Linked DNA regions of Endozoicomonas gorgoniicola. The protein of the gene in region 3 interacts with the protein of the main gene of each other region in a pairwise test. Links are inferred from orthologs where the notes say so. Each region holds a gene or a part of one and is shown on either strand. Other genes may lie near its edges. The genes, in order: NX722_RS18580, ung and ndk.

Evidence for each region.
Region 1: the proteins of ndk (region 3) and NX722_RS18580 interact in binary tests that used the Escherichia coli proteins (3 or more experiments, as listed by UniProt). The link is inferred for Endozoicomonas gorgoniicola from one-to-one orthologs.
Region 2: the proteins of ndk (region 3) and ung interact in binary tests that used the Escherichia coli proteins (3 or more experiments, as listed by UniProt). The link is inferred for Endozoicomonas gorgoniicola from one-to-one orthologs.

The regions. Positions count from the first base shown.
Region 1 is NZ_JAPFCC010000001.1:4,088,621-4,096,068, forward strand. What follows is about bases 3,773-6,472. They hold NX722_RS18580 (5-formyltetrahydrofolate cyclo-ligase), read right to left. Parts: upstream 5,570-6,472; coding sequence 4,976-5,569; downstream 3,773-4,975. Other genes in these bases: NX722_RS18570 (hypothetical protein), read left to right, coding at 3,773-4,138; NX722_RS18575 (hypothetical protein), read right to left, coding at 4,309-4,947; NX722_RS18585 (LysR family transcriptional regulator), read right to left, coding at 5,605-6,472. In the rest of the region: DNA helicase Rep, read left to right, coding at 1-1,941; more of NX722_RS18570, read left to right, coding at 2,765-3,772; more of NX722_RS18585, read right to left, coding at 6,473-6,483; NX722_RS18590 (IS30 family transposase), read left to right, coding at 6,620-7,448. UniProt on the Escherichia coli protein: Involved in the removal of 5-formyltetrahydrofolate.
Region 2 is NZ_JAPFCC010000001.1:1,152,570-1,160,246, reverse strand. The notes cover bases 3,596-6,524. They hold ung (uracil-DNA glycosylase), read right to left. Parts: upstream 5,441-6,524; coding sequence 4,751-5,440; downstream 3,596-4,750. Other genes in these bases: NX722_RS05340 (Ppx/GppA phosphatase family protein), read left to right, coding at 5,585-6,524; NX722_RS05350 (hypothetical protein), read left to right, coding at 4,073-4,690; ansA (asparaginase), read left to right, coding at 3,596-3,930. Also shown: NX722_RS05370 (hypothetical protein), read right to left, coding at 1-71; NX722_RS05365 (hypothetical protein), read left to right, coding at 420-1,043; Na+/H+ antiporter NhaC, read left to right, coding at 1,435-2,847; more of ansA, read left to right, coding at 2,917-3,595; more of NX722_RS05340, read left to right, coding at 6,525-6,652; NX722_RS05335 (TetR/AcrR family transcriptional regulator), read right to left, coding at 6,666-7,436. UniProt on the Escherichia coli protein: Excises uracil residues from the DNA which can arise as a result of misincorporation of dUMP residues by DNA polymerase or due to deamination of cytosine.
Region 3 is NZ_JAPFCC010000001.1:949,424-956,968, reverse strand. What follows is about bases 2,677-5,473. They hold ndk (nucleoside-diphosphate kinase), read right to left. Parts: upstream 4,393-5,473; coding sequence 3,961-4,392; downstream 2,677-3,960. Other genes in these bases: NX722_RS04395 (CAP domain-containing protein), read right to left, coding at 4,661-5,473; rlmN (23S rRNA (adenine(2503)-C(2))-methyltransferase RlmN), read right to left, coding at 2,768-3,913. Outside these bases: hisS (histidine--tRNA ligase), read right to left, coding at 1-788; NX722_RS04415 (helix-turn-helix domain-containing protein), read right to left, coding at 895-1,911; type IV pilus biogenesis/stability protein PilW, read right to left, coding at 1,901-2,671; more of NX722_RS04395, read right to left, coding at 5,474-5,974; NX722_RS04390 (VOC family protein), read right to left, coding at 6,135-6,470; NX722_RS04385 (helix-turn-helix domain-containing protein), read right to left, coding at 6,535-7,122; NX722_RS04380 (alanine/glycine:cation symporter family protein), read left to right, coding at 7,476-7,545. UniProt on the Escherichia coli protein: Major role in the synthesis of nucleoside triphosphates other than ATP. The ATP gamma phosphate is transferred to the NDP beta phosphate via a ping-pong mechanism, using a phosphorylated active-site intermediate.

The DNA.
Region 1 (7,448 bases), 3.1 Mb from region 3 along the record:
GCAGGCAGTGGTAAAACCAGTGTTATTACCACCAAAATTGCCTATCTGATCGAAACCTGTGGCATCAATGCCCGTAATATTATTGCCGTCACCTTTACCAACAAGGCGGCACGGGAGATGAAAGAGCGTGTCGGAAAACTGGTTCAGGGACGCAAATCACATGGCCTGACCGTTTCAACCTTCCACAACCTGGGACTGAACCTGATTCGTCGTGAATACAGGGCGCTGGGTTACAAGCCCGGCTTTTCCATTTTTGATGCGCAGGATGCCCACGCACTGATTGGCGAACTGATGCAGCGGGAAATGGGTGCCGATGAAGACAGTGTCGACAGTGTGCAGCACACGATTTCCAACTGGAAAAACGACCTGGTGCTGCCAGCAGAAGCGATGCAAACCGCGCGACAGCCGCATGAACAACTGGCAGCGCGGGTTTATGAGCACTACAACCGAACCCTTAAAGCCTACAACGCCGTTGATTTTGATGACCTGATTCTGCAACCCGTTATGCTGTTCCGGCACCATCCGGAGATTCTTGAACGCTGGCAGAACAAAGTACATTACGTTCTGGTAGACGAATACCAGGATACCAACGGAGCCCAGTATGAACTGATCAGCGCTCTGGTCGGTACTCGTGGCAAGCTCACGGTAGTAGGCGACGATGACCAGTCAATCTACGCCTGGCGTGGCGCCCGCCCGGAAAATCTGGCGCTGTTGAAAGATGACTACCCAAGCCTGAGGGTCATCAAGCTGGAACAGAATTACCGGTCCACCAGTCGTATTCTTAAAGCCGCCAATACCCTGATCGCCAACAACCCCCATGTGTTTGAAAAAACCCTGTGGAGTGAACTCGGTATGGGCGACATTATTCGGGTGATCCGCTGCAAAAGTGACGACGCCGAGTGCGAACGCATTGCTACAGAAATCCTTACCCAGAAGCTCAGACACGATACCAACTACCGTGACTATGCGGTGCTGTACCGGGGTAACTTTCAGTCCCGCCTGCTGGAAATGAAACTGCAACAGCATCAGATCCCTTACCATATTAATGGCGGCACGTCGTTTTTCTCCCGGGCTGAGGTCAAAGATATCATGGCTTACCTGCGCCTTCTGGTGAATCAGGACGATGACAACGCTTTCCTGCGCGTCGTCAATGTTCCCCGTCGTGAGATTGGCCCATCTACGCTGGAAAAACTGGGTAATTATGCCAGTGAACACCAGTTAAGCCTGTACGCAGCCTGTCAGGAAATGGGTTTACAGGAAGCGATTTCCCCAAAGTATGTGAAAAAACTCAGGGATTTCACTGAGTGGATGGATACTATTTCCAGACTGTCACAGACAGAGGAAGATCCACTCAAAGCCGTTCGGGAAATGATCGACGACTGTGGCTATGAAAACTGGCTGATGCAGACAACAGCTACCCCGGCCGGTGCAGAGAAGCGCATGGCCAATGTCTGGTTCCTGATCGACTCTTTGCAGCAGTCTCTTGAACGGGGCGATGAAGACGCTACCCTGGAAGACGCAATCAGTCGCCTGATTCTTCGGGATATGATGGAGCGTCAGGAAGAAGAAGACGACGCAGACCGAGTACAACTGCTTACCCTGCACGCCTCCAAAGGCCTTGAATACCCACATGTCTTTATGATGGGCATGGAAGAAGACCTGCTGCCACACCGAACCAGTATTGAAGAGGACAACATAGAGGAAGAACGTCGTCTGACTTACGTCGGCATTACCCGCGCCAGAAAATCTCTGACCATGACCCTGGCAGGGCAACGCAAACAGTTCGGCGAGGTCATTGATACAACACCCAGCCGCTTCCTTGATGAACTACCCCAGGAAGACCTGACCTATTCAGGATTTGGTGAAAAAGCCACTGAGGAACAGAAAAAACTGACCGGTAACAATGCCCTTGCGGCGCTTCGTCAAAGTCTTAGCAGCTGATAAGAACGACCCTCGCAGACTCAATGCAGCCTGCGAGAAAAACTGAAAAAACAGAGACTTTTTTGAATATCTATCCATTTTTTTCCAGGATTAAGCACAAATATTGACTGAACTCATAATTAAGTTAATTAATTATGCGCGACAAAGACTGTTTACTTGCAGAGGTTAATGTTTTGTGACAGATTTCACTGGAAACTTAATACAAAGCAACAAAAACTAACGGAGAGAATCCTATTTTTTCTACCGCTGATCGTTGCTGACTATCGGGCTAAATTCACTATCCACAGGGGAGTTGCCTGACAAAAACCGGAGAGAGTAATAATAATGGTAAGAAAAACCCGCGACCCTATCTCTGTATTGCTGACAGTGTTTGTTCTGGCTGTAGCGACTACCGCCGCAACCGCCTCACTGATTTAGGCATTGATATGCAAGGCTGCCAGGGAACGGCAAGCTTAATGTTTATGTGCAGGGGGTGATGGCAGAATGGGTATTATTAGTTGCAAAAAAAAAGCGCAAAATGTTAGTGCCATTGGCTCCAAATGAGATCGCCCCGGGCTGCTGGCACTATGACTTTTACGCAACGTCCGGGCGCTCTTTGCGTCCCGTTTAGTACATCTCTATTGGGTTCATGCACTTCCGGATCATTGTCTTTGTCTACTCCAATAGCTCTAGAGGAATCCTCCCTGAAAAGTTCTCACTTAGAAACTATCTAAAAACTTTTTCTCGTACATAGTCTTTTCAGATGGTCTATAAGTGATAGGGCTTTGGAGCTTATTCCCCAAAGCCTTGCTGCGAAATAAATAGAAACAACAGTGGTGGAGAGATGAGAGAGCCTGATACCTTTAAACGTTTATTTGTGCGCTCGCTGTTAATAACCTTTCTGGTGTGTCGGGCTGGAGTAGCAATAGCTGGCAAGGGCGACGAAGCGGCTATACCTGAACAGTTACAAGAAATTCTCGAATCACTGGATTACAAAGTGGTTAAGTGCAAACCGCTGGAAGATGGCAGGTTCTGCCATTCCTCCTCGATTGTACGCTCAATGCAAATCTATGACAGGGAGCATGACAGCATAGAGATTCATGGTGCACGCTTGATGACGTTACTCATGCTTCGACTTCCTGAACAACCGCCTGTTATTTCCCGGTTTCAAGACATTGACCCACAGTCGTGGGATAGCCCTCATGCTCAGGCAGCAGCGGTGAGTGACATGCTGGTGAAACAGCTTATGATGAAGTTTGCACTTCAGAGAGAGCAACTGATAGCAAGTTTGGAGCGTATTTCGAATCATGGATATCACAGCATCCTTCTAACGGCGATAAATACCTTAGAACCCATTAGACAAAATGCAGAACAAGTCGCCCGCCTCCCTATTGAGCTGATCAATGATCTCAGGCTGGATATGGATCAATTTGAAAGCCTTGAAGTTGCCATTCTTCTGTCAATGGCATCAGCTGAATCTACTTTGGTGCTTGATGGCAGTGACCCTTCCGGGGTCAGGTTAGTATCCATGGGCTACGTGAACCCCGTGAACTCTCTGGACGCAGGAATTGTCAACATCCCAGAGTTCGAAATAACTATTCGGTATTACAGAGAACTCTCTCAGCAATCGGTGGAAGATATGCTGAATGCTGCATCATTCCGATTTGTTGTATCTCCCGAATACGGGTTATTGCCCTTGCAACCGCTGAACGTGTCTGTTCAGGAAGAGCCTGCACTGGTTGCAGGAACACCAATAAGCCCTGCTAGTTGCAGCAGCAATGAATGCCCTGCTACTTGCTACGATACGCGAGCTGGCGATTTCAGAAGTATGGGGTTATCTGATGAAAAGCCTGTGAAAAGCCGGGTTACCCCAAAGCTGAAAGAAGGTCTTCCAGAAGAATCCGTTAAAGATAAATGGGAGCGTTATAGCAATAATCGATTCCGGCACTTCACCTCCCTCTATAAGGTAACCGCTACTCTCCTGGTCTCATCCTTTGGCTACTTACTTCATCAGAATGAAAGAATCAGAGCTTATTTGTATCAATCAGTTTGTGGCGGCGTTGATGATATCGGACAGTGTGGGCTGTACTATGTGCATCTTGCTGAGAATGCGGGCAAAGACTTCAGAACAGCAGTTTATAGTCGCACTTGCGGGAATCTGAACTGGCCTGAATGCCAGCAGTACTACATGGATAATTATATTCCGGGTGGGCGATAAGCAAGAGAGACTGCCACAAGTATTAGACGTCGATGTTCGCCCAGCTGAAGATACGACAGAAAACGTAAAGCATTCAAAGGCAATGGCACTGACTTAAGGCTCCAGCCCTTGACATAAAAAGTTGACAATTTCCAGTCACAATACGAGGGTGGCAGGGGGCTGCTGTGACTTTAAACCCGAGTTACTTTTGTATAGAACCTCATTCCAGGGTGCAAAGTAAAGACAGGCCAGGTCAATTTGCCTTTAAATAAGGGCTTAAAGAATTCATATGAAGTCGCTGGTGAACTAAATTTTGGCTTCAGTGCGTAGGCTTCTGGCAAGTAAGGGCCTATCAGTGATGGAGACGAAAGTACTGTTATTTGTTTATCCAGTAAACCCGGGTAAACCCGCTCCTCGTCATAGCCGCCTATCAATGTCTCTCTAACACAGAAAGAACTATACGATCCCATTATTACAAGGCTGGTTATGTTATTGAGTACCAGATGCTTCATCAGAGGAGGCTTGGTGCTGGAAGAAAGTACACCATCATCCTCTTTTGTACATGAAAAATCTGGTTCTCCAATAATGTTATAGATATGTTTGGCTCTGCGCTCTATGCATTCATGTACAACAATGATTTGGCAACCTAAACCCTTACAAAAACGTAGCACACACTGCTGACTTTTTTGTCTGGCTACACAATTACTGAATGTTTCAGATATACACGGGCAATCCTTTTCGTCTATTACAATCACAGCAGTTTTTGCCTGACTTTCAGGGTCATGAAACTGGACGATGCCGTCAAATAAACTGCCATTAATTACTGACACTTTAGAATCTCCGGGTTGTCCCCCGTTTTTAATCAGAAAATTTCTTCAACACATTATAGGCTTTGCCCTCAGTGACTATGCCTGACATTGGCACATCCCATTCCGCCACCGGAATCGATTCTACTTTCTGACATTCATGAGCCAGCCCGACTAAAACCGGCTTATCGGATGTTTTGACAAAGGCAAAGGCCCGATCATAAAAACCACCACCCATCCCCAGACGTCCACCCGACTCATCAAAACCGGTTAGAGGCATCAATACCAGATCCAGTTCAGTGGCCGGAATACACAACGACAAATCCAGTACGGGTTCCGGAATATTAAAGCGATTAGGCAACAGAACCGTCTCCGGGGTATATCGCTGAAAATACATTTGGGTCTTATCATTATTATCCAGTACTGGCAGATAACAGCTTTTGCCTTCATGCCAGGCATATTGCACAATGCATTCGGGACTGATTTCACCGTCATTGGCAAGGTACACAGCAAGCTTCCGGCTTTTGCTGAATTCAGGTAACTGTTTTAGCTGTTTCAGCACGCCAGCCGCTGCCTGCTCTTGCTGAAGCCCTGATAACGCCCGACGACGATCTCTTAACGCTGACCTCAGTGCCTTACGATCCATGATTAACCCCTTCCTCAAATTAACGACCTCTCAAATTAACGACAATGTTTTCTGACAATTTCTGCCAGCGCCTGAGTGGCAGGACCGGTGTTGTCATCATCAGGAAAGACCATATACAGAGGCACTACCCTTATTCCCTTTGAATCCATGGGTAATACGTTAATGGTTCCGGCTTCCAGCTGCGCTTCAATATAGTGTTCAGGCAGCCAGGCAAACCCCAGCCCCTGCTCCAGCAACCGGACCACTGTCGTCATATTACTCACGGTCCAGCGTTCTTCAGTACCCAGCCAGCCAGCACTGCTACTGCGTTTAATTCCGGAATCGCGAACAACAATCTGTCGCTGTTGTTTTAATTCCTTTTCAGTAATGGTTTTGCCGGATTGAAACAGGGGGTGATCAAAACGGGCAACGGGCAAAAATCTTATAGAAAGCAGTTTCTCGCCCAGAAACCCGGAAGGCAGCACACCGGTAATCACCAGGTCAGCCTGACCAGAAACCAACCGTTCAGTGGTTCCTGATAACACCGATTCCACCAGCTCCAGGCGGGTACTGCGTGATACCTGCGAAAAATCTTCCAGAATATCCATCAGAATCGTATCGGGAAATAACACCTCAACCGCCAGCGTCAGCTCGCCTTCCCACCCCATCGACAGACTGCCTGCAATTTTTTCCAGAGCATCGCATTCCTTCAGCAAAACCTGAGAACGACGCAGCATAACCTTGCCCGCCTCTGTCAGTTCTGCCTTGCGCCCACGCACCTCAAGAATCCGCACACCCAGCTGATCCTGCAACTTATTAACGGCATAGCTGATCGTCGACTGACTTTTATGCAGAGCGCTGGAAGCCTGGGCAAAACCTCCATATTCAACAACAGCGTGAAGCATACGCCACTGTTCCAGTGTAACTTTTGACATTGTTATTTGTTATTTCCTGAATTCGTATCATAAGTGCATAACCTCTGTAACCAGAGGATTGTTTCAGAACCTTTGAAGTGAATCAGAACTCAGGGGTATTCTGTAAAGCAACCAAACCATACAGAGGAAGCCAAGGATGGCCTATACACACCTGAGCTCTGAAGAGAGATATTATATCGAAACTGAACTCAAAAATGGGACTTCACAAAACAAAATTGCTAAAAAGCTTGGCCGTTCACAGCCTACCGTGTCGCGAGAAGTAAACCGCAATAAAGGGCAAAGAGGGTACAGGCACCAACAGGCTAATCGCACAGCTCGGCAGCGGCACAAAGATAAGCCAAAAGCTATTAAGCTGACAGACGACATTAAACAACGTATTTCAAACGATATCCGTTCAGATTGGAGTCCTGAACAAGTGGCTGGAAGGCTTGAAAAGGACGGTGTAATCAAGCTGCATCATGAGACGATTTATCAATTTGTAGCGGATGATAAACGGCGCGGAGGCTCGCTCTATAAGCACTTGAGGCACCAGAAAAAAACTTATCGAAAGCGATACGGTTCAGCTCATAACCGAACCGGTATACCAAATCGGGTTGGCATTGAAGAACGCCCCGAAGTGGTCAACAACAGAGAGCGAGTTGGTGACTGGGAAGCTGATACTGTAATAGGTAAAAATCATAAAGGAGCCATCGCTACATTAGATGAACGAAAAACCAAGCTTCGCCTTGCTGTCCCTCTACCAGGCAAGAAGGCAAAAGCGGTTAAACAGGGAATAATTGACGTACTCAAGCCTCTGAAAAGGTTTGTAAAGACAATAACATACGACAATGGAAAGGAGTTTGTTCAGCATGAATCAATTGCCAAAGCTTTAAAATGTGACAGCTACTTTGCTGCCCCCTACCATTCTTGGGAAAGAGGCCAGAATGAGAATGCTAATGGTTTGCTAAGGCAGTATTTCCCCAAGT
Region 2 (7,677 bases), 200 kb from region 3 along the record:
GTCGCTTCCCGAGAATCCTCCCGTTGAGGTTCTGGAAAAACTGGTTGTGAATTATTATTAACTGGATCCATAAAGCTCTCCAAAAAAACAGCGTTACAAGTTAGCTTTGACATACCTGTAATCAGTGAATGATGTTTGAACCGATTAAATCACTCATCGGAAACGTTATTCTGTAGACTCGTGGAACCAGAAAAAGTTCCTGCATAACCAAACGACAAGAGACCGCGTTAGTGAGAAAGCACTTAACCAGCCTCATAGCAGCTCCTGACAATATTTGCGGTCCATTCCTTAAGTCCCGCTTAACGATTTAAAAAAATAAAATAGGATGAACTGAAAGGGGCGCCCTCTGTGCTGTTCAGGCAAAATACCTGTGCGAATAACAACGCACCTGCAAGGTGCTACACAGGGGACGCCTCCAGATGATAATTCCAAAACCTGAAAAAATCGACATAGAATTCACCGATGCCAAGCTGACAGGTATGGCTGGCAGCCTGTTCGTTGCCCGACTTGCCAACCAGCTCAAGCTTCCTGATCTACTCAAAGACCAAATCTGCCTCAAGAAACGAAACCGGGGCTGTGATGACAAAGACTCTCTTCCTGGCCTGATTCACAACTTCTGCGCCTGTAATGGAAAACTGTCTGATATGGATGCCCTGCGTGCAGACAAACCGGCTGTTAGCCTGCCTGGCCTTGAAGATGTACGCTCTTCCAAACGCATGGGTGAGTACCTGGCATTATTTAACGCAAATTCCGTGAAAGCCTTGTATTCCGTTGCTCACAGACTTTGCCAGCAAATAGCACCCGATGTGATACGGCATTTCGTTGAACAAAAAGACTACTTGCTGGTATTTCTCGACGGTACTGAGATCGAAGTGACAGGGCGCAACTTTGAACAGGCTGATATTGGCTACAGTGGCAATAGACAGCAGTGGCTCCACAATATTTTCATTGGCCATCTGTGGGTCAGTGGTCGTTTAAATCCCGGAGCCAGTGACGTTTGTATTGGCTGGAAAGAGCAGCTCAAAATGACGTTTCTCCATTAATTGAGCAAGGGACTCCTGTTTGGGCTCGGATGGACAACGCTTACTACAGAAAAAATGTGCAAACAGCCTGTTTTGGAAAATCTGCAAGAGCTATATGGGGCTACAGGCTGCATGGGGCTACAGGCTGCTGTTTTTAAGTGTTTGAGGGTTTTCGGACAGGCACTACGTAACCCGCCATCACAAACAGGCGGGGTGCGCGAACAGAAGACGGGCTTCCACTATTTACAGAATCACTCAGCCATGAAGCACGGCGACCAGAAATTGACCTACATCAAAAAACAGAATTTTCCGTTCGCTGGCGAAAATTTACATGACATAGATCAACATATAACCAACCCTATGAAGTGTGATAATGTGCCAGCTATTACGAGGTTTCATGGAGTTACTCTTAATGCACAAAAGTTCTAAACGCCTGCCGTCTATGTTGCAGGTTTTTCTGGTACTGGGTACATTCCTGGCACTGGCTTTTTCATTCACAGCCAAACTGGACCTGCCTATTCAGCTGGCGTTGTGTGTTGGCTGGTTCCTGGCAATGGGTCTGGGTGTCAAACTGGGTCACAGCTATAAGGATCTGGAAGCCGCTGCAGCGGAAGGCATCTATAAAGGCATGGGCGCTATTCTGATTCTGCTGGCTGTTGGTGCTCTGGTGGGCACCTGGATTGCCGGCGGTATTGTACCCAGCATTATCTATTATGGACTGATGTCTATTCATCCATCCATCTTCCTGCTGGCGACACTGGTCATCTGCTCCATGACGGCTCTGGCGACCGGTACCTCCTGGGGTGCTGCCGGTACCGCCGGTATTGCCATGATGGGTATTGGTCAGGGTCTGGGGGTTCCGGCACCCGTCACCGCAGGTGCCATCCTGTCAGGCGTGTACTTTGGTGACAAACTGTCGCCTCTGTCTGACTCTGTTATTCTGGCTTCTTCCATGTCTGACGTTGAAATCGTCGATCACATCAAAGGCATGCTCCCAATCAGTCTGACCGCTTATATCCTGACAGCCATTGCCTTCACCGTTTACGGCTTCCAGTTCAGCGGTAACGCTGATATGGCTCAGGTTCAGGCGGTTATGGAAGTGATGGAATCTCACTTCAATATTTCTCCGATGGCGTTTATACCTGTGGCGGCAGTTCTGTTTATGCTGTCCCGCAAGATGCCCTCTTACCCGGTCATCATGTTTGGTTCTGTTCTGGGTATGCTGTGGGCCATCCTGTTTCAGGATCGTGCCCCGGTTGAAGCACTGAGCAGCATGTGGGCACCACTGACCATGGAGTCCGGCAATGCGTTTATCGACAACATTCTGAACCGTGGTGGTATGTCTAACATGCTGGGCTCTGTGGCCGTAATTATCTTCGGTCTGGGCTTTGGTGGCCTGCTGGATAAAGTGGGCATTCTGGAGACCGTTGCCAAACAGTACGAAAACCGCATCACCAACGAAGGCAACCTGACCGCTTACACCGTCGTAACCGCCTTCTTTGCCAATGTATTCGGCAGTGCCATGTACGTCTCCCTGATCCTGACCCCCAAGATCATGTCCGGCAGTTACGACCGCATGAACGTAGACCGTCGTATGCTCTCCCGCTCTGCGGAATTCGGCGGAACGCTGACATCAGGTATGGTACCATGGAGTGATAATGGTATTTTCATGGCAGGCCTGCTGGGCGTTTCCACTTTTGAGTACGTTCCCTACATGTGGATGAGTTTTGCCGGCATCGCCCTGGTAATTGGCTTTGCGTATCTGGGTAAATTCCGTCCTGACGACAATAAGTACGTCAAGTCTGCACAACTGCAGCCTGTCTGAACACTGGACTAATCAAACTGTTTAGTTATGCGCCCGGACTGTTCCGGGCGTTTTTCTAGAGAAATGATCATGAAAAAAATCTACGTTGCCTACACCGGCGGCACCATTGGTATGAAGCCTACGGACTCCGGCTACGCGCCAGCAGAAAACCTGATGGGTCTGCTGGAAGAAAAACTGCCTGTTAATGTTCGCACCAGCCTGCCTGATTTTGACCTGGGTGAATACGAGCAGCTGATTGACTCCAGCAATATCCGTCCAGACAACTGGAAACAGATCGCTCACGATATCGCCAGCAAATACGACCAATACGACGGTTTTGTAGTACTGCACGGCACCGACACCATGGCTTACTCCTGTTCCATGATGTCCTTTATGCTGCGCAACCTGAGCAAGCCGGTTATTTTTACCGGTTCTCAGATTCCTCTGTGTGAAGCCCGCACTGACGGCCTGGAAAACCTGGTCGGAGCCCTGAGCCTGGCAGCCGATGAGCGTATTAAAGAGGTGTGTCTATACTTCAATGGTCGTCTGATGCGTGGCAACCGCTGCCGTAAACAGAATGCCTATTTGTTCGATGCGTTCGACACGCCAAACTACCCATGGCTGGGTCGCGCAGACATTAATATTGAGCTGGACGAATTCCTGCTGCACAAGCCGAAAGATGAGCCCAAGTTCCTCCTGAGCTGTGACTCTGAAACCCATGTCGGTATCCTGCAGCTATTCCCGGGCATTAATGCGGAATGGATTGAAAGCATTCTGCAACAGCCAATGAAAGCTTTTATCATGCGTACTTACGGTACCGGCAACGGCCCGGATGGTGACCAGGCTTTCCTGCATGCCCTGAAGAAAGCGACAGATGCAGGCAAGCTGATTATTAACCTGAGCCAGTGCCACCGAGGTACTGTGCATCAGGGCAGTTACGCAGCCGGTTCCGCACTGGCCAATGCCGGTGTAGTGGGCGGACTGGACACCACCACCGAAGCCATGTTCTGTAAGCTGCACCATCTGTTCTCTAACGGTCTGACCGTGGAGCAGGTTAAAGAGCAACTGGGGCAAAGCCTGGCGGGTGAAGTAACGCTGCCATAAGCAAGGCATTAATCCTTTAAGCCTTTTGTACCTCTCCTGAGGAGATGACATTATCTTTTTACGCAGGCCGGGTCGAGCAGAACCCGACCCCAGCCTGCGTATCAGGCCACAATCGCATCCAGTGCTAATGTTGAGGGACAAAATGGAGATTATTTTCACATTCAATCCCCAGGCATCCGTTTATTCCCGCTGGCGCAAAAGAGTCGTTGCCGGCAGAACCATAATGGAGGCAAGCTATAACAAAAAAACGGCCGGGTTATGTCTGGGGGCCGCAATAACCTGGCTAAAAAAGAGCATCGCTTCCGGGGGGACAGGGGTGTTAAGTGCCGATGAGCTGGGCTCTGTTCACGAGATGGCAATCATCCAGTCGGCCTGCGACATACTCCCGATACCCGAGGGAGCCGTGCGATCTGATACTATTACCCCCATACTCCAACATATGCATCTGGATTCCCGGGAGTCCATGCGAGGCTTCGGGTGCTTCAATGTTCAAAGCATCTATGAATGGGTCTCACGTGAGCCCTGTCACTGCCTGTTCGTATTCGATAAAATACAAGATTCAGGATCTCTTTCCGGGCATGCTATTGGCCTGCGGTATGATGGCAGGGTGACGCAGATATTTGATACTCACTACGGGCTAACCCAGCAAGCGAACAAGGATCAGTTTATGCTGGGTCTGTACATAACAGCCATTTTTAATCATGCCCAATGTGTCGGGGAAGAGTGGGCTGTTTTCAAAGTATGTTCCGCTGATGATTAAGTACCCGGTCGCTCCTTCAGAAAACTGAAGAAGCGCTTTCCATACGTCCCGGGTTATTTATTAATATACGACATCAGGCAAACGCCAGTTCACCGGGCTGATCCCGCAGGATTTCAGGTAATCATTGGCTCTGGAGAACGGCTTACTGCCAAAAAAGCCACGGTAAGCCGACAGAGGTGACGGATGCACCGACTTGATCACACAATGCTTTGAAGCATCAATAAAGCGTCCTTTGCGCTGGGCATAACTTCCCCAAAGAATAAACACGATGTTTTCACGTTTTTCATTCAGTTCAGCAATAATGCGATCCGTAAACTCTTCCCAGCCTCGTCCCTGGTGCGACGCCGCCTGTTTATGCTGAACGGTCAGAACACTGTTTAACAGCAGAACACCCTGCTGAGCCCAGTGCTCCAGAAAACCATGTCGGGCAGGCTCAATACCCAGATCACTGTGCAGCTCTTTGTACATGTTCACCAGAGACGGTGGAATGGCTATATCGGGTCGAACTGAAAACGACAGTCCATGTGCCTGCCCCGGACCGTGGTAAGGGTCCTGCCCCAGTATTACCACCTTCACCTGGTCGAAAGGCGTCAGGTTCAGGGCATTAAAATATTCATTACCGCTTGGATAAATCGTTTTGCCAGCCGCTTTTTCAGCCAGCAAAAAGGCTCTGAGGGTCTGAATGTAGTCTTTATCAAACTCGTCCTGCAGATGAGCCTTCCATGTAGGCTCAAGCCTGACTTCGCGCATGTACCTTCTCCCGGGGCAGCAGGATTAACCAGCCAGCCACTTATCAAAAAATCAGACGGGATTATAAAAGCAATGCACGGATTCGACCATTAACAACCCCATTCTGTGGCCGACAAACTCTTTTGATTACCCAAAGGAGCTACCATGAAACGCGCTCTACTCCGCCATTTGCTGATTATCACCTGCTTTATCGCATCACCTCTGTTTGCCACAGGCAGCGTCGAGCGTCGCATGGCCATTGAAGTCGGCTCAAGCGCCATCAAGTACGCTATTGCGGACGTAAACAGCAATACTGACACTATTCTGGAGATCAAAGATCAGGACAGTATCGCCTTCCGCTTACATGACAATGTGCTGAATAATGACCGGCGCATCATCGACAAGGCCGCCCTTGGTGCCATGTCAGATATATTTCTGAGACTGAAAGATAAAGCCAGCTATTACCACACCGCTCATATCAAGGTGGTTGCAACAGAAGCCATCAGAATTGCCAGCAACAAGGTAGAAGTTCAGTCAGCCCTGCAGGGTAAAACCGGTCTGGTTATACAGATATTGACGCAGGATGATGAAGACCAGATGGACTATTTCACCGCACTGCGTGCCAGCAAAAAGCCCGGCAACCCCGTCGTCTGGGATATTGGTAATAACAGCTACCAGCTGATTGCAGACGATCCGGCCGCTGAGACTCTGGCTTACAAGGGGGATACTGGTTCCCGGTCATTTTTCCGCTACCTGCTGGAAGTCGTTCAGGGGAAGGACTTCCAGAAAGACGACAACCTCCACCCATTAACCGGCGATCAGTTTGAAGAAGGAATAAGGTTTGCTCATCATCTGGCGGAAAAGGTTCCGAAACTGGTTCGCTCACAAATCACCCGAAATAAGGGAGAAGTCGTGGCAATTGGCAGCTTGTTCCAGTACAGCCTGCTGGAGGCAGTGAAAACGGAACCAGAGCAATTGCTGATCACACAGCATGAGGTGAAGCAATTTATTGATCGCTCCCTGAATCGCGAACAGACTGAGCAACACCCGCTGGATAAAGAGCAACAGCTGAACCGGCTGGGCTACCATCAACATCGGGGGTTCTCTCACCTGACGCTGTCAAACGCCGTTCTGGTTTACGGCTTTATGCAGGAGCTGGGCATTCTCAGTCTGGAAGTCGCTGACAGAACCAGCACAGACAGCATTCTTGAATTCAGCCCATTCTGGCAATAGTCAGACTAACCCACTAGGGGTTAAGCATCAGGCTGATCTGACGCATTAACCGACTGCGAATCAGACTGGTGTCCGGCTCGTCACCGGGTTGAACCATGCATTGATATTCGACCTGCATAATGACCGCTGAAAAGAGCTGGGCATCAATATCAGGCTGCTCTGAACCCATACGGTAGAAAAAGCTTTCCACACTGTTTAACAGGTAAGACTGGTGATTAAATGCCACAGGGCGAAGATTTTCATTACGCAGGCATTCAAGCTGAAACGAGCGCTCTGCAATCAGATAATCCCGGTGTTCCTTCAGCTGCGTGACAATATAATGCACCGCCAGGTCTACCATCCTCTCTACAAACACCAGCCTGACCTCCTGACTGAGACTGGCTGAATCCTGCCCATCCAGCAATGCCAGGGCTTCCTGCAGTTTTGAGTCAGATTCTTCCCAGAACGCCTTGAATTTTTCCGCCCCCATTTCCACAAACAGCGTGAAGGTGTCTGTAATAAGGTCTGAAATATCCTTGAAATAATAAGTGGTTGCAGACAGTGGAACCTCGGCTTCTTTGGCAACCGCGCGATGGCGGACGCCTCTGACACCATCTCGCACAACAATGCGCAATGCCGCTTCAAGTATAATGCGACGTCGCTGCTCACTGTTGGCACGACTGGTTTTTCGTCCCTGATACTTCAGGGCTTCATTTCCATTTGACGATCCGCTGGAGGAAGTTCCATTATCTTTACTGGCCTGAGAGAGAGAATCACTCACTACTTCACAGTTCGTTGCTTCCATGAGGAAATGCCTTATACCGTTTGCCTGTTAATCTTTTGTAATAAGCCCTCATCACTGCCAGGCGCTCGCTGACAACGGCTACATTGACTTATTGTTTGTCGCAATGCCCTCAATGCATTGCCGAAACTCTCCCGCAAAGACTACCTGAACACAGGCCTGCAAAGCCCTGTCGGGTGAGATGGTGAAGCAGTATAGAGTCTAACCGGCACTTATGCCCAAAGTTCGTGAAAAAGGCAGCCGC
Region 3 (7,545 bases):
TAATCCAGCCCCCGCACCAGGGTTGGATTTACAATATAGTTAACACCTGCCGCATCAAGAATCTGCTTCAGTGTTTCAAAATGCTCGCGAGACTCATCATCCAGATAATCCTGCAGGACAGGCGCATCTTTAACGATTTCCTGAGTACGTGCATCTTTACTGTCGAGAATACGCATCGGGTTGATGCTCAGGCGACGCTGGCTGTCTTCATCCAGTTCGGATTCATACCGGCTCAGGTACTCAACCAGAGCTGTACGATAGTTCTTACGAGCCTCCAGCGTACCCAGGGTATTCAACTCCAGGCGCACATGATCAGTCAGCCCCAGCTCTTTCCAGAAACGGGCGGTGAGAAGAATCAGTTCGGCATCAATGTCCGCACCGGCCATACCAAAGCTTTCCACACTGAACTGGTAGAACTGGCGGTAACGACCTTTCTGCGGACGCTCATAACGGAACATGGGGCCGGACGTCCACAGACGCTGAACCTGGTTATACAGCAGGCCATGCTGAATCGCTGCGCGTACACAGCCTGCGGTGGCTTCCGGACGCATTGACAGACTTTCACCATTGCGGTCAGCAAAGGTGTACATCTCTTTTTCAACAATATCGGTACCGGCACCAATGCCACGGCTGAACAAGCCACTGGGCTCAACAATAGGCATACGCATCTCACTGTAGCCGTAGTTAGCCATCAGCTGCCGGAATTTACCTTCAAGATATTGCCATGCCGGACTCTGATCTGGCAGGAGATCGTTCATGCCACGAATAGCTTTCAGTTGCTTTGCCAACTTCTGACGCCCTCTAAATCCTCAACTGTGCCGACCAGACAGGGCTGACCGGACAAAAGGAGCAACTATAACGGTTCCGGCTTAATGATAACAGTCAAAATACAGATTAACCGGCATCTTCAGAGCCAAGCACCAGGCTCACCACATTGCGGCCCGGTTCAGTGGCCTTCACCTCTACCGGTTCACCATGGAAGGTGGCAGACTGAACACCGGCTACGTTGCCAAAGCGTACCTGAATGGTATCAGGAACTTCCAGATCCAGAGTGGATCCTGCTTTTTGCACATCGGTATAAAGGCTTTTTCCCGCCATATCACGAACCTGAATCCAGCAATCCTCAATAAAGCGAATCACCAGGTGCGTCTCATCCGGCAGTGCCAGCTCAACGGGAGCAATACCCGACACTTCCTGCTCTGTTGTCTGAGCAGTCTCAGGGGCATTGTCAGACACCGCCGGAGCGATCAGTTCTTCATCAGGCTGAACGGAATCTGCAGGCTGCTCTTCCTGATCATCTTGTTCTGGTGCAGCCTCCGTCACCGGATGAGTGGGGTTGCCAACAATAAGCTCAGGCTCAGGCTCAGGGACGGCCGGGCTTTCAGAGACTTCAGCAACAGCAGACGTATTGGCTACACGCCCACCACCCCAGTTGTAATAACTGAATGCCACCACCAGCAAAATAGCAATAACACTGATCGCACCGCCAATACTCACGACAGGAGAAACCTGACGACGAATCTCTACATCTTTTCCTTCAGACAGCCTGGGTGTTTCTTTACCGTTGTCTCCGGTGAACTGATCAAACCGTTGAATAATCTCATCCGGGTCAAGATCCACCAGGCGGGCATAACTCCGAAGATAACCCCGGACAAACATCAACCCTGGCAATTTATCAAACGCACTGCATTCAATGGCATCAATATACGACGCAGGAATTTTAAGGGTTTCTCCCACCTCTTCGGTTGTCAGCCTCTTCTGCTCACGGAATCGTTGCAGTCGCTCACCTGGAGATTGCAAGCCTTCTTCTCTTTCCTGTTCGTGTGTCGACTGAGCATCGACCTGTGTGGATTCGTCCAAGAGGCTTTCACTGTTTGTATCGGTCTTTGTTTCTAATAAGTCAGTAGTCATAACTGCTTCGACTCCGGGTATTCCGTCCCGCTTCCGGGCTGGAATAATAACGCTGCAGCTCATTAGAATAACGGGCTGCAGCGTTATTGTCGCCGTTGGCTCTGGCCAGCCTGATGCCCAGCTGCAGGCTACGCTCATTTTGCGACGACAGTGTGACAAATGTCTGATAATGCTCCCAGGCCAGAAGGTACTCCCCCTGCTCATAAAGCAGAGACGCCAGTTCCAGCCGGGATCTGGGCAAATTGGCATTAAGTTTCAGGGATTTTTCAAAATTCTGCCGAGCCAGACTGCGCTGCCCCTGCTGCAACGCAACCCGCCCCATATTCTCGAAAACACGACTGCGCTGAGAATAGCGAACATCATCTCCAGCCAGTGTAAACTGACGGTAAGCTTCGCTCAAACGGTTCTGGCTGAAAAGAAATGCGCCATAGTTGTTGTGTATTTCTGCCGAACCGGAACTGAGAGAAAGCGCTTTGCGAAACGACTGTTCAGCCAACTTGTCTTCACCTTGCAGCTGATACACCAGGGCAAACATAGCATGCACATCCGGCGAGCCGGGTCGAAGTTCCAGAGCCCGGTTCAGAGGTTTGATGGCATTTTCGGTATAACCCTGCTGCACATACCCCCTGGCCAGATCGATATAACTTCGGACTGCCTGGTTTTTATCTGTCGGCCGGTTTCCTGTGGACACGCACCCCGACAACATCATACTCAGCAATGCGAACATGAAAGCTGAACAAAGCTTCCGTTTTGCAGTCATGTCTCTCCCCAAATTATTAGTACTGGCCAAATTATTAGTACTGTCCATCAGGGCAGCACACTCAGTTCATGAGGCGCACTGCTCTGCAAAGGCTTATCAGGCTTCCAGCTGCCTGGCTTCGATATAACGCTGGCTCCGGCGGGTACGGTCATTGACCTGACCCACCAGCTGGCCACAGGCAGCATCGATATCATCCCCCCGGGTTTTGCGCACGGTTGCATTGAAACCCGCAGCCTGCATTTTCTCCTGAAAACGGCGAATGGCATTATTGCTGGGGCGCTCATAACCGGAATGGGGGAATGGGTTAAAGGGTATCAGATTCAGCTTGCATGGCACATCCTTAAGCAGCTGAATCAGTTGCTCTGCATGTTCCGGCTGATCGTTCACACCCGCCAGCAGAGTGTATTCGATGGTCACTACACGACGATTGTCGGGCAGAGAGTTCATGTAAAAATCAATGGCATCCATCAACTGAGCCAGTGGGTACTTTTTGTTGATGGGAACCAGCACATTACGCAGCTCGTCGTTCGGCGCATGCAGGGACACCGCCAGCGAAACATCCGTCACCTCGCCCAGCTTTCGCAACATAGGCACAACACCGGAAGTACTCAGGGTTACCCGACGCTTGGACAGGCCATAGCCAAAATCATCCATCATCAGGTTCATGGCATCCACAACATTGTCGAAGTTCATCAACGGCTCGCCCATTCCCATCATCACCACATTGGTAATACGGCGGTCTATTTTGGCAGGTACATTGCCAAAATGACGGGCAGCCACCCAGACCTGACCAATGATTTCAGCCACTGTCAGATCCGAGTTAAACCCCTGCTTGCCAGTCGAACAAAAGCTGCAGTCCAGGGAGCAGCCTGCCTGAGAGGAAACACACAACGTGCCACGGTCTCCTTCAGGGATATAAACGGTTTCAACACAGCTGCCACTGGTTACCCGTACGACCCATTTGCAGGTGCCGTCTTCGGAAAAGTGGCTGCTGACGATTTCAGGCCCGCGAATTTCAGCGACCTGTTTCAGTCGCTCACGCAGAGCCTTGCTGACATTGGTCATGTCGTCGAAGCTGTCAACACGCTCATGGTGGATCCACTTCAGCACCTGCTGAGCGCGGAACTTCTTTTCACCAATGCTGACAAAAAAGGCTTCCATCTTACTGCGGGACAGACCCAGCAGGTTGGTTTTAGCCATTTCATTTACTTCAGAGACGGACTGACCGACTGTTTCTGACATTTTTACACCTCAAAATCGCCGGGTATTTATACCCGGCAATCGTACTATCATCTCGTTCGCGGACAGAGTTCCGCTTTATCAAAGAAATAAGCGATCTCCCGAGCTGCTGATGTTGGAGAGTCAGAACCGTGTACGGCGTTTTCGTCAATGGTTTGAGCAAAATCCGCACGGATGGTTCCTGGTGCTGCTTCAGCCGGATTGGTCGCTCCCATCAGTTCCCTGTGCAGGACAACGGCATTGTCTCCTTCCAGGACAGACACTACGACCGGGCCAGACGTCATAAAGGCCACCAGATCAGGAAAAAATGGCCGTTCTTTATGTTCTGCATAAAAGCCTTCTGCTTTCTCCTGACTCAAATGGATCATCCGTGAGCCAACGATATTCAGACCTGCTTTTTCAAAGCGCTTGTAAATTTTACCGATTACATTTTTTGCAACAGCGTCCGGCTTAATAATCGATAAAGTGCGTTCTACGGCCATTTACACTCTCCAAACTCATTTTTGTTCGTGGCCTATTATTCCGAAGAAAAAGGCCGTTCTTATAATTCAGTTCGAGACATTCTTCACGACCATCTGTAAGTTCCAGAGCCTTGCTTACAGGAGTATCGCTACAGAATGGCATGGCGGCATTGTAAACGATGACAGTGGAACTGTCAGTCTTTATGACCCGCAGCCCGCCGTCGGATTACACGTTGCAGGCAGCGAATCTGTTACATTCATTGACGGAGTTCATCAACCTCCGTAAAGCCTAATCCCGGGCATTAACGCTGATCTCCATGTTGTTGTCGGCATTTCTGATAATCAACCTGTCTACGTAGGACTGAACTTTGATCACATTATCCCCCACAACTTTAGTCACGTAGTTGCCTGACTCCCAGTAAACAGTCTTAATGTTATTGATTGCCTTTCGCGGGGTCAGGTTCCAGTCAATAACAAGCAGGTTCACCTCTCCCTTTTTGACAGACACTGTCTGTTGAAGGTTTGAAATATTGATCACCTTCCCTTCCGGCTTTTGAACGGTAAATTCAGATTCCCGCACCTGCCATCCGTCGCTGAAGTGGTTATACTTCATCACCATGCGGTATTGACCGCCCACCCTCAGGGGAGATTGTGGTATCCAGGCATTTATTCCCGGTCGGTTTGCGGGCAAACCTCTGTTGACTGGAACCAGGGTTAAAATTTCATCTGAACGGATGTCAACCAACATCATCAGCAGACCGAAAATTTGCTTTTGTGTCTCCGGAAGCAACTCAACACTGATCATCTGCCCCCTTAACGGACCAGGATCGTCATCATAATGTTTAAGGTTTGAGGACAAAGGATCAACCACAGCGCCATTAAACGGGTACATCACAAAGCCGCTGTTCTGCTGGCGAACCAGACTGGCTGCGTCATAACTGACGCGCGACTCCAGGACTCCCAGACCATTACCGCAAAAAATGACCGAACAGGTCCTCATGCCCGCAGGACAGTTCTTAAACGCTTCTTTTGCGCAGAGTTCCCTGGTCTTCTCATTGAACACGCGACCATAGTCATTGCCCATCATAAAGACATAAAGCCTTCGTGACTCACTGGGAAAAACTGACTCAATACGGCAGCTATAAAACCCAATATCGTTAAGTTTCGGATTCAGAAAGTTCAATCTATGTCCCATTGAACTCATTAAGCTACTTATGGCTTCAGCCCAACTTTCAAGACCTACATGAATATTCTCAGCAACACCGGAAGTATATTCCTGCTTTTTCGCCCGCTCTCTCATATTGCCTGTGTAGTACTCTGAACCCGCTATATCCTGCTCATCATGCCAGCTGATTTGACCTGTATTCAGGCTCTGTCTCAGCCGATCATAATGTTCAGACCAGTAGAGGCAGTGCCTGCGTGAAGCGTCTTCCAGGGCTTTATTAAATTGATAAACAGACTGAATACCTGCATTTTTCCGCTCGCTGTTCAGTATGTCCAACACCGCTTTAGTATCTTCTGCATTTCTGTCATCTTCAGCAATTAACCCTGCAGAGTTAATCGTGACAAGAAGCACCAACAACCATTTAACAGCAGATTTCATTGTGTATGCATACCTGTTCAAACCATAATCAAGCATGGACTATAGCCTGAACAATAAGTTCCGGTGTCTGAAAGTCTTTATAACCCGTCGCCGGGCTGCAACCTTACTGAACTTCCCTCTATTGAAAATTTCAGCAACACCCTGAAATCCTGACAGCCTTTTATATTCCTGCCTCTGCAATCGTCCGGTCTACCTGCAAAAATTCTACCGGCGCACCGTTATCCTCAATAAAAGCGACCCACACCCCGGGGCTGGGACTGTTTGGTTCAATGATGACGTGCTTGTCCTTAATGGCAGCCTGCAGGTCGTCCACTTCAAAGCAGACATGAGGGACGGTCTTCACCAGCTCGGGGTAGTCGGCGTCTTCTTCAAAGCGCATCCATTCCACTCCGTAAGGGTTGCGCCCAAAGCCGCTGACATACATTTTCAGGTGAGGCAGGTGTTTCTCGTCCTTTAACTTTTCTTGGGTAGGAATACCAAGATGATGGTATTTCATGCCTTTATTCTCCTGTAGATTCTGCCCCATAGTATGGCATCACTCCCTTCAGGCTGCTTTAGAATCAGGCGGTCACCCACAACACCACAGCGTCTTCTTCACTGAGCGATACCAGCACATGTCCCATTTCGGCATCATAATAAGCGCTGTCGCCTTCATCCAGTTCAACAGGCTGGTAGAACTCGGTAAACAGCGCCAGTCGACCGCTCAATACCAGCAGAAATTCCTCCCCCTCATGCCGCACCCAGTCCTGATAGTCATCAAAAGAGCGGGCAAACACGGTGGTCCGGTAGGGAATCATGCGCTTACCCGACAACTCATCTGCCAGCAGCTCATGTTCGTAGGTCGTGGTAGGGTGCAACTGCCCTTCCCCTTTACGGGTTATGGCGCGCCTGCCAGTGGCAGAGGTTCGGGTGTCGGGCTGGGTGAACAGCTGTGGAATATCAATCCCCAATCCAGTGACCAGTTTGGTGACCGCTGCAAACGTGGGGGAAATCTGTTCATTTTCGATCTTCGACAGGGTGGAACGTGCCAGCCCGGTCAGCTTGCTGGCTTCCTCAAGGGTCAGGTTCTTGCTCTGTCGAATATCCCGAACCCGCTGCCCCAGTTGCAGAGGCTCAACAGACGCTTCTCTGTCGCCGCGCGTAACCATTACTGACTGTTTTTCGCGTTGTAAAAAATAAGCCTGCTCAGTCATTTTTATTTTTCACCTGCATGAATTGATCCAGCTTAGGAGCAACTGAAAAAGGGCAACTAAAGAAGTATCGGCAATAGTAACCAAGCCGAGCCGTGAATTAAAGGAAGACTCCCTGATTGACGACATTTGTTTCCTATATGAAACCCGCCAGACCTTATGCAGTCTGAGCCTCCGTTGAATTTTCCCACCTAATTCATTAAGTTAAAGCCACCTGCGAACGGACGATTTTTGCTGGAATTTTCACAAGGTTAGTGATGTATCTCCGGTCTGTGACGCAGCTGAACAACAAGCTAACAGCGGATAAAACCATGGAACAAATAACAAATATTGTGAACGCCATTAACGGGGTCGTCTGGGGACCGTTAATGCTTGTTCTTA